DNA from 2 places in the Simplicispira sedimenti genome. Region 2 is predicted to be linked to the other one. Evidence: predicted binding sites of a transcription regulator. Region 2 holds the regulator's gene; the other holds the start of a gene.
The links. The regulator sigma-54, encoded in region 2, starts transcription at its own class of promoters, with help from an activator protein. The targets are predictions, from matches to a motif close to TGGCANGNAANCTGCTTT.

Region 1 (5,267 bases), on a different contig from region 2:
CGTGTGCCGCAGTGCTGGTGGCGCTGCTGGCGGGCTGGGTGGTGCCGGTGCAGGTGCCATCCGCCTACCGGGCAAGCTTTGGGGTGTAATCCGCCATGCCCCGCGACTTTGAAGCCCACCGCCCCCGCCTGCGCGCGCTGGCCTACCGCATGCTCGGTTCACGCAGCGAGGCCGAAGACGTGGTGCAGGACGCCTGGCTGCGCTGGCAGGCTGCCGACCAGGCCCAGGTGGAGGACCCGCTGGCCTACCTGTGCCGCGCGACCACACACCTGTGCCTGGACCTGCTACAAAGCGCCCGCGCGCGCCGTGAACAGTACGTGGGACTGTGGCTGCCCGAGCCCATCGTGGACGAGGCGCACCACAGCTACGGCGCACCCAACCCCGAGACCGTGCTGGGCCACTACCAGCAACTGAGCCTGGGGTTCATGTGGGCGCTGCAGCAGCTCAGCCCGCTGGAGCGCGCCGCCTTTGTGCTGCACGATGTGTTCGAGCAACCCTTCGATGAGGTGGCGCAAACCTTGGGGCGCAGCAGTGCTGCATGCCGCCAGTTGTCCAGCCGTGCACGCAAGCAATTGCAGGCGCAGGGCTACGGTGCAGAAGACACTGCCGCAGCACCTGCGGACACCCGCATGCAGGCCCTGCTGGAAGCCTTTGCACAGGCCCTGGCCAGCGGCGAGTTGGGGGCCCTGGCAGAGTTGCTGACACAGGACGTGCGCCTGTGCAGCGACGGCGGCGGCGTGGTCTGTGCGATACCGGCGCCGCTGCTCGGGCGCGATCGCGTGGCACAGGCCCTGGTGGCGTTTGCCCGTACCTGGCAGCGCGATGCCGGTGCCCAGGCGCTGCACCCCGCATGGGTGAACGGCGCCCCAGGCGCCTTGCTGTGGAATGCCCAGGGCGTGCTGGAACAGGCCTGCGCCCTGGAATGGGACACCCAGGGCCGGGTGCGTGGCATTTACTTCCAGCGCAACCCGCAGAAGCTGGCCGCCCTCACGACCACACCGGCACCAGGAAGTCGCGGCTGACGCCCGCGCCCAGGTCGTTGACGCGGTCCAGAAACTGCGTCAGGAACGCGTGCAGGCCCGTGGCCAGGATTTCATCGATGCGGCCGTACTGCAGATCGGCCAGCAGACGCCCGGCGCGGCGCTGTGTCTCTGCCGAATGGTCGTTGGACACCTGGGCCAGGTTGTCCACGACCTCGCGCAGGCTGGCGTGCAGCGAGCGCGGCATGTCCCTGCGCAGAATGAGCAGTTCGGCCACGCGGTCGGGGCTGATGGCGTCGCGGTACACCTTGCGATAGACCTCGAACGCCGAGACGCTGCGCAGCACGGCACTCCAGTGGTAGAAGTCCGCCTCGTGCTCGCGCGCGGGGGCCAAGCCATGGAATTCGGACTCCACGGCATGGAACTTCACGTCCAGCAGACGCGCAGTATTGTCGGCACGCTCCAGGAAAGTGCCCAGGCGCAGGAAGTGGAAGGCCTCGTCCTGCAGCATGGTGCCCAGCGTCACACCGCGCGAGAGGTGCGAACGGTACTTGACCCACTCGAAGAACTGGCCCGGATCGCGCTCGAAGGCGCCCTCGGCCAGCATGCGGTTGACCTCCAGCCAGGTCTGGTTCTGCGTCTCCCACACCTCGCTGGTGAGCGTGCCGCGCACGGCACGGGCATTCTCGCGGGCGGCGCGCAGGCAGGAGAGGATGGACGAGGGGTTGGAGCCGTCGCGCACCATGAAGTGCAGCACCCCGTCGCGCGTAACGGTGCCGTGGCGCGCGGTGTAGGCGGGGATCAACTCGCTGATCGAGAGCATGCCCAGCCAGCCCTCCTGGGCGCGCTCGGCCGACTGAGGCAGCAGCGCGGTCTCATGGACCACGTTCAACATCCGGGCGGTGTTCTCCGCTCTTTCTGTGTAACGCGACATCCAGAACAGATGGTCAGCGGTGCGGCTCAGCATGGCGTGCTCCCTTCTTCCTGCAACACCCAGGTGTCCTTGGTACCCCCGCCCTGCGAGGAGTTGACGACGAGCGAGCCCTCCTTGAGCGCCACGCGCGTGAGGCCGCCCGCCACCATCTGCACCTTGGTGCCTGACAGCACAAAGGGCCGCAGGTCGATGTGGCGCGGCGCCAGGCCGCTGTCCACGAAGGTGGGGCAGCTCGACAGGCTCAGCGTGGGCTGCGCGATGTAGCGCGCCGGGTCGGCCACCAGAGCGCGGCGGAAATCCTCGATCTCGGCGCGCGTCGCGGCCGGGCCGATGAGCATGCCGTAGCCCCCGGCGCCGTGCACTTCCTTGACCACCAGTTCGCCAAGGTGGGCCAGCACGTACTGCAGGTCTTCGGGCTTGCGGCACATCCAGGTGGGCACGTTGTGCAGGAGGGGCTCTTCGCCCAGGTAGAAGCGGATCATCTCGGGCACGTAGGGATAGACCGATTTGTCGTCCGCCACGCCCGTGCCCACGGCGTTGCACAGGGCCACGTTGCCCGCACGGTAGGCGCGCATCAGCCCGGCGCAGCCCAGGGTGGAGCCGCTGCGGAAAACCTGCGGATCGAGGAAGTCGTCGTCCACGCGGCGGTAGATCACGTCCACGCGCCGCAGGCCGCGCGTGGTGCGCATGTAGATGAAATCGTCCTGCTCCACCAGGTCCAGCCCTTCCACCAATTCGACGCCCATTTGCTGGGCGAGGAAGGCGTGCTCGAAGTACGCGCTGTTGTACATGCCCGGCGTGAGCACCACCACCGTGGGCGCCGCAGCGGCAGCGGGCGGCGCCATGGCGCGCAGGGTTTCCAGCAACAGGTCGGGGTAATGGGCCACGGGCGCAACGGCGTGCTGGCTGAACAGTTCGGGGAACAGCCGCATCATCATCTTGCGGTTTTCCAGCATGTAGCTCACGCCGCTGGGCACGCGCAGGTTGTCTTCCAGCACGTAGTACTGGCCTTCGCCCTGGGCGTTGGCGGCACGCACGATGTCGATGCCCGCAATGTGCGCGTACACACCGTGGGGCACGGGCGCACCCTGCATCTGCGTGCGGTACTGGGCGTTGTGCAGCACCAGCTCGGCGGGCACGATGCCTGCACGCAGAATGTCCTGACCGTGGTACAGGTCGTGCAAAAAGCGGTTGAGCGCCGTCACGCGCTGCACCAGGCCGCGCTCCATCCAGGCCCATTCAGCCGCAGGGATGATGCGTGGCACCAGGTCAAACGGAATGAGGCGCTCGCTGCCCACGCCCTCCTCATCCTTGTCGCCGTACACGGCAAAGGTGATGCCCACGCGCCGGAAGATCATCTCCGCCTCGGCGCGGCGGGACTGCATGGACTGCGCGGGCTGCTGCGCCAGCCAGTGCGCGTAGCGCTTGTAGTGCTCACGCACATCACTGCCGTCGAACGGCAGCAGGGCGTACATCTCGTCGAACTTGGACATGGGCCTGGCCCCTCCTTGCCAGCAGGATAGCAAGTTGCGGGCCACAGGATAGAGAACACCCCCCTGCGTCGCTTCGCGCCTTCCCCCCTCTCTCGAATCGCTGCGCGATTCGGGAGGGGGGACGCTCCCAGCGCGGCGGGGCGGCCCTTGCGCGGGAGCCCTGGCCGGGCCACGCCCCGTGCATGCGATCGAGGATGTAGAACACACCCCTTATCGCCTTCGGAGCCCCCTCTCCCACCAGGGGAGAGGGGGTCACACCTCCCCTCCCCCCTCGCGGGGGAGGGGTCGGGGGAGAGGGGGGACGTTCCCGGCGCGGCGGGGCGGCCCTTGCGCGGGAGCACTGGCGGGGGGCCGCCTATATAGGCAGCGTCGGGGACTACCAGCGGTGCTGCCAGTAGCGCGGGCGCTCTTGGCGCTCGCAGCGCACCTCGGCGGGCTGGCGCGACGCCCAGAGCGCCGCACCGCAACGCGCCGACTCCACCACGGCAATGCCGCGCGCCTGCAGGCGTGCCAGCACTTCAGGGGCCGGGTGCCCAAAGCGGCTGCGGTAGGCGGCCTGCACCAACGCGGTGCGCGGCTGCACGGCATCGAGGAAGGCGGGGCTCGACGAGGTCTTGCTGCCGTGGTGGGGCAGCAGCAGCACGTCAGCCTGCAGTGGCGCTGCCTGGGCCACCAGCAGTTGTTCCTGCGCGGCCTCGATGTCGCCCGCCAGCAGCGCCACGGCGCCGCCCGCACTGCGCACGCGCAGCACGCAACTGAGGGCGTTGCTGCGCGCCGGTCTGGTGCCTTCAGGCGGGCTGGCGGCAGGCGGGTGCAGCAGCTCGAACTGCACGCCATCCCAGGTCCACTGCTGGCCTGCCACGCAGGGGCTGATTTCGCCCAGGACCTGCAGCGCGGCATCACCGGCCACAGAGCCCACCAGTCGCGTTTGGGGTTGCTGCGCCCGCACGGCGGCGGCGCCCCCGGTGTGGTCGCTGTCGCGGTGGCTGAGCATGATCAGGTCCAGCCGCTCGCCCTGTGCGCGCAGCAAGGGCACCAGTACGCGGTCGCCCGCATCGCTGTCCAGGCTGTAGCGCGGGCCGGTGTCGTACAGCAGGCTGTGCGTGGCCGTGCGCAGCAGCACCGCATTGCCCTGGCCTACGTCGGCAGCCAGCAGATCGAACTGCCCCTCCAGCGGACGCGCAGGCTGCCACAGCAGCACCGGCAGCAACAAAGGCAGCCCCAACAGGCGCAGCGCCCAAGGCAGTCGCAGCACCATCCACAAGCCGCCCAGCACCGCCGCCACGCCCACCCCCCAGGGCGCCACAGGCAACCACAGCGATGCCGCTGGCCACGCCGCAAGCCACTGCAAAACCGCCACCAAACCCTGCACCGCCCACAGTGCGGCCTGCCACAGCGGCGCCCACAGCACCCCGGCCAAGGCCAGCGGCGTAACCACCAGCGTGACCCACGGTATGGCCAGCAGGTTGGCCACCATGCCTACCAGCGACACCTGCCCAAAGAACAGCAGGCCCAGCGGCGTGAGCACAAGCGTCACCACGGCCTGCTGGCGCAGCATTGCAACAAAATGGCCTTTAACACCCGTGGAATAAGCGCCAAAAGCTATCAAATTGCTAGCAAACAATGCCGTAACCGCTACAAAGCTGAGCCAGAACCCCGGCTGCAGCAAGGCCCAGGGGTCGGCCAGCGCCACCACCGCGCAAGCCAGCAACCACACCTGCGGCCAGGGCCAGCGCCGCCCCGACAGGCGCAGCAGCACCACTGTGGCCAGCATGGCCACCGTGCGCTGCGCGGGCACACCCCAGCCGCTGAACAGCGCGTACAGCCCCGCCAGCAGCAAGCCGCCCACCAGCGCCGCCG
Region 2 (5,267 bases):
ACCACCTTGGCGTCTTCGCCCAAATCCCACAGCGCGGGGCACACCAGGTTGCCCACGTTTTCGATGAACAGCAGCGACTGCGGATGGTGGTGGCGCCCGTGCCCGTGGTCGTGGTGCCCGTGTTCATGCGCATGGTCGTGCAGCGCCAGGCGGGCGAAGGCCTGGGCCACCATGGGGGCGTCCAGGTGGCAACCCTTGCCGGTGTTGACCTGGATGGCCGGCGCGCCGCTGGCGCGGATGCGGTCGGCGTCGTGCGAGGTCTGCTGGTCGCCCTCGATCACGGCCAGCGGCAGCTCGGGGTGTTGCTGCTGCAAGGTACGGATGGTGGCGCACAGCAGTGTGGTCTTGCCCGAGCCGGGGCTGGAGACCAGGTTGAGCGCACGCACGCCGTGGGCATGGAAATGCGCGCGGTTGTGCTGCGCCACTTGGTTGTTGGCGCCCAGCACGTCCTGTTCGATGCGCAGCGTGCGCGATTCGCTCAGCCCCGGCACCGACACCCGCGCCGCGCCGGCGCCAAAGTGCAGATCGCCCGTGCGGGCATCCACCTGCGCACCGGCGGCCGCGGGTACCTCTGGGTTGTTGCATCCACACACGACACACATGTTCGGCTTCCTTTCTATGCCACCTGCATCTCCAGCACGCGCAATGCGTCCCCACCCTGGGGGGCGAGCCCGTAGCCGCCGCAGGCGGGGCAGGCATCGCCGCGCTGCACGATCTCCACCGCGGCACCGCAGCCCGGGCACCAGGCACGGCCGGGCGGCTCGTCGATGAGGACTTGCGCCCCTTCGAGCAGGGTTCCCGGGGCGATGGCGTCCAGCGCAAAGCGCAACGCCGGCACTTCCACCCCAGCGAGCCGGCCCACTTCCAGGCGCAATTGCAGCACGCGCGCAAAGGCCTCGCGCGCCGCCGCGTCTTCCACCACCTGCAGGATGCCACCGGCCAGGCTCAGCTCATGCACGGACCTGCTCCCCGCATTGCGCACCGCCCAGGCCCGGCCGCCTGTGCGCCGTACCCGGGGCATGTGCAGGGACGTACATGGCTCAAGCGCGCGCCAGCAGCATGGCCAGGCCGGCGCCGCCGATTCCCATTCCGGCCACGCGCAGCCATGCTGCATGCATGCGCTGCAGCGCCAGGCCCAGCCCCAGGCCGCCGAGGTGCAGCAGCGCCGTCGTCAGGGTGAAGCCCGCGCCGTAAGCCAGCCAGGGGGTGGCAGGGTCCCACTCCAGCCCATGGGCCATGCCATGCAGCAGCGCGGCGGCAGCGACCAGGCCCATGCACCAGGCGCGGGGAAGCACCGCGCGGCCCAGCAGCAGCACGCCCAGCGCGGCGACGCTCGCGGCGATGGCGGCCTCCAGCCCGCCAGCGGGCCCCCTGGCCCCCCAGCCCGCCGCCAGCGCGCCCAGCAGCATGGTGGAGACGAAGAGGGCGGGCGCCTGCCAGCGGCGCCGCGCGGGAGCCGCGGCGGACCACAGCCCCACGGCCAGCATCGCCAGCAAATGGTCGGCGCCCAGCACCGGATGGACCAGGCCGCTGAACCACGTGGCGGCCTGGGCAGGCCCCGGGCCCCCATGGGCGTGGGCGGACCCCGCGACCATGCAGAGCCCCCACATCGGCAAAACCATGGCACCAAGGCAGTCGCGTCGCATGTCCATCTCCTGGCCGAGGCCATCGGGGGGCGGGAAACACCCCGGCGTTGTTTCAGCGCCCGCGCCGGCCGGCGGGGCACAGAGCCGAAGATTACAACGCCTTGCGCAGCGTGGCGACCGGAATGCGCAGCGCCTCGCGGTATTTGGCGACGGTGCGGCGCGCGCACTCGATGCCCTGCTCCTTGAGCATGTCGGCCAGTTGGCTGTCGGACAGGGGCTTGGCGGGGCTTTCGGCGGCGATGAACTGCTTGATGAGTGCGCGCACCGCCGTGCTGGAGGCGTTGCCGCCCGTGTCGGTGCCCAGGCCCGAGCCGAAGAAATATTTCAGTTCGAACGTGCCCTGCGGCGTGGCCATGTACTTGGCCGTGGTCACGCGCGAGATGGTCGATTCGTGCAGGCCCAGCTCATCGGCAATGTCGCGCAGTACCAGCGGGCGCATGGCCAGCTCGCCATGCACGAAGAAGTTCTTCTGCCGCTCGACGATGGCGCGCGAAACGCGCAGGATGGTGTCAAAGCGCTGCTGGATGTTCTTGATGAACCAGCGCGCCTCCTGCAAGCGCTGTTGCAGCGCCTGGTGGCCTTCGCCCCCGCGGTGGCCGCGCAAGGCGCCCGCGTACACGTCGTGCACGCGCAGCTTGGGCATGACCTCGGGGTTGAGCTGCACCACAAAGTTCTGCCCACTGCGACCGCTGCGCGTGACAAGCACGTCGGGCACCACGGCGTTGCGCTCCACATCGGCAAAGCGCCGGCCTGGGCGCGGCTCCAGCCGGGTGATCAGCGCCATCGCGGCACGGGTGCGTTCCTCGCTGCAGCCGCACAGCTGCACCAGGCGGCGCACGTCGCGCCGCGCCAGCAGGTCCAGCGACTGGCCGCAGATGCACAGGGCCGCCTGCACGGTCTCGGCGTCGGCCGCGCCCTCCTGCAACAGCGCGCGCAGTTGCAGGCCCAGGCATTCGGCCAGGTTGCGCGCGCCCACGCCGGTGGGCTCCAGGCTTTGCAACAGACGCAGCGCCACCGTGAAGTGGTGCACCAGTTCATCCAGTTGCTCCGGGTCGTCCGTGCCCGCCAGCCCCTGGGCCAGGGTCTCGATCGGGTCTTCAAGGTAGCCGTCTTCGGTCAGCGATTCGATGAGAAAGCGCAGCGCCGCCCTGTCCACGTCGGACAGGCGCAGCGCCAGGGCCTGGCGGTGCAGATGCTCGGTGAGGGATTCCTGGGTGTGCACCCATTCCGTGGCGTCGGTGTCCTCATCGGCAGCAGCGCCTTGCTGGCGCGCTGGGGCGTCACCGCCCCATTCGCTGTCGTCGGGAGCGATCTCGGTGGTGCCGTCGCCCTCCCAGCCGGGTTCTTCACCCAGGACGGAAGTTTCGGCATCATTTTGGCCCTCTGCGCTTGCTGTATCTGCGCCAGCAGCTCCTGAAATAATAGCAGCATCGGCGGTGGCATCGTCCCGTTGCGCAGGCATGTCGGCCTGACTCAGGCCAAAGGCCTCGCGCTCGGCCTCGTCGCTGGAACGTTCCAGGAATGGGTTCTCGTCGAGCATCTGCTCGATCTCTTGCGACAGCTCCTGGGTGGACAGTTGCAGCAGCCGGATGGACTGCTGCAATTGCGGCGTCAGCGCCAGGTGCTGCGATACGCGGAGCGAGAGCCCTGGCTTCATCACATCCTGAAGTGTTCGCCAAGGTACACGCGGCGCACCTCGGCGTTGTCCACGATCTCGGACGGTGTGCCCTGGGCCAGCACATGCCCGTCGCTGATGATGAAGGCGTGGTCACAAATGCCCAGCGTCTCGCGCACGTTGTGGTCGGTGATGAGCACACCGATGCCGCGCTCCTTGAGAAAGCCGATGATGCGCTGGATCTCGATCACCGCGATCGGGTCGATGCCGGCAAAGGGCTCGTCCAACAGAATGAAACGCGGCTGCGTGGCCAGGGCGCGTGCGATCTCCACGCGGCGCCGCTCTCCGCCCGACAGGGCCATGGCGGGCGATTCGCGCAGGTGGTCCACGCGCAGCTCCTGCAGCAGCGCCGTGAGGCGTTCCTCGATCACCGCATTGCTGAGTGGTTGGCCCTGGGCGTCGCGCTGGAGCTCCAGAACGGCGCGCACGTTCTCTTGCACGCTGAGCTTGCGAAAGATCGACGCCTCCTGCGGCAGGTACGACAGCCCCAGGCGCGAGCGCCGGTGGATGGGCATGTGTGCAACCGACTGGCCGTCGATGCGGATGTCGCCGGCGTCGCTGCGCACCAGGCCGACGATCATGTAGAACGAGGTGGTCTTGCCCGCACCGTTGGGGCCGAGCAGACCGACGACCTCGCCCTTTTGCACGGTGAGCGAGACATCCTTGACCACCTTGCGGCTGCCATAGGCCTTGGCCAGGTGCAGCACTTCCAGCCGGCTGTTCGCCGCTGCGGGTTCGTTGTGCTCCATGCCGCCCCCGTTCACCGCGTGCCGCCCAGCGTGCTGCTGGGCCGCAGGGCCGGGCTGGCGCTGGCAGGTTCCTGCACCGGGGCCGACGCGGCCCCGGCAGGTGGCTCCTTGGGCGAGAGCACGGCACGCACACGCCCGCCCGGTGCCGGGCCGTCGCCTGCCGCGTTGGGCGCGGCCTTCTGGCCATCGACGGTGAACACGTCGGTCAGGTTGTTATAGACGATGACGGCGCCCGTGATCTCATCGCTGACCGCCGTGCCGCGCAGGCGACGCAGTTCGGCGCGGCGCACGAAACGCACTGCGTCGTTGCGGCCGTCGTATTCGATGACTTCGCCCTCGCCCTCGATGTACTCCTCGGGAGCGCCCGGCGCCACGTCACGCCGCTGGCGGAAAAAGGCGCGCTGCCCGGGCTCGGCGCTGACGGTACCGAACTGGAAGCCCTGGGCGTCCTGGCGCACTTCCAGGCGCGCACCACGCAGCACGATGCTACCCTTGGTCATGACCACCCGGCCGGTGAACACGCTGGTTTGCTTGAGGTCGTCGTGGCGCAGCGCATCGGCCTCGATGTTCATGGGCTTGTTGCGATCGGCCTTTTCGGCCAGGGCAGGCACGGAGCCGCCCAGGGCGGCAGCCATCAGCAGGGCTGCGGCCCATGCACGCCGGGCCCGTACCGTGGTCGTACGGCCGGGGCGGGTCAAAAAACGAATGTCCATGCGGCTTTCCTGTCAGACATGCCGCGCAGGGGCATGCAAATATTGTGCAGGGCACGAATCTTGCAAGCATTGTAGCCCCGGCCCGTGGGGCCGGGACGCAGAACCCACGGAATCCGGCGCTGGAAACCGGGGGGGGTAGCGCGTCAGCCCTTGCGGGACACGGCGACCAGGTGGTCCACCACCTGCAGCACCGCATTCAGGCTGCCTGCCATGGTGCCGTCGGTATAGAACCGACCCGCCACGCCCATGGACGGCGTGCCTTCGACCCCGTAGGCCTCCTGCAATTGCGCGGCCCGCTGTGCCTGGCTGGCGACGTTGAAGGAAGCGTACATTTCCTTGAACTTGGCCATGTCGATGCCGGGCTGCTTGGCCATCCAGGCCATGATGGCATCTTCCTTGGAGAGATTGATTTTCTCGACGTGAATGGCACGGAACACGCGCGGATGGATCTCTGCCACCTTGCCCATGCCCTGCAGCGCATAGA

Region 1: a site for sigma-54 is predicted at 3,434-3,451, ahead of MJ602_RS14000 (circularly permuted type 2 ATP-grasp protein). Genes of this name have one in related genera too.

Annotation. Positions count from the first base shown of each region.
Region 1 is NZ_JAKVIJ010000013.1:41,262-46,528, reverse strand. It holds gene MJ602_RS14015 (hypothetical protein) at 1-89, shown strand, start outside; gene sigJ (RNA polymerase sigma factor SigJ) at 96-1,022, shown strand; gene MJ602_RS14005 (alpha-E domain-containing protein) at 988-1,947, opposite strand; gene MJ602_RS14000 (circularly permuted type 2 ATP-grasp protein) at 1,941-3,407, opposite strand; gene MJ602_RS13995 (DNA internalization-related competence protein ComEC/Rec2) at 3,784-5,267, opposite strand, start outside.
Region 2 is NZ_JAKVIJ010000006.1:212,520-217,786, forward strand. It holds gene hypB (hydrogenase nickel incorporation protein HypB) at 1-602, opposite strand, end outside; gene MJ602_RS08940 (hydrogenase maturation nickel metallochaperone HypA/HybF) at 617-958, opposite strand; gene MJ602_RS08945 (HupE/UreJ family protein) at 1,041-1,646, opposite strand; gene MJ602_RS08950 (RNA polymerase factor sigma-54) at 1,738-3,303, opposite strand; gene lptB (LPS export ABC transporter ATP-binding protein) at 3,303-4,070, opposite strand; gene lptA (lipopolysaccharide transport periplasmic protein LptA) at 4,082-4,705, opposite strand; gene MJ602_RS08965 (thiol:disulfide interchange protein DsbA/DsbL) at 4,927-5,267, opposite strand, start outside.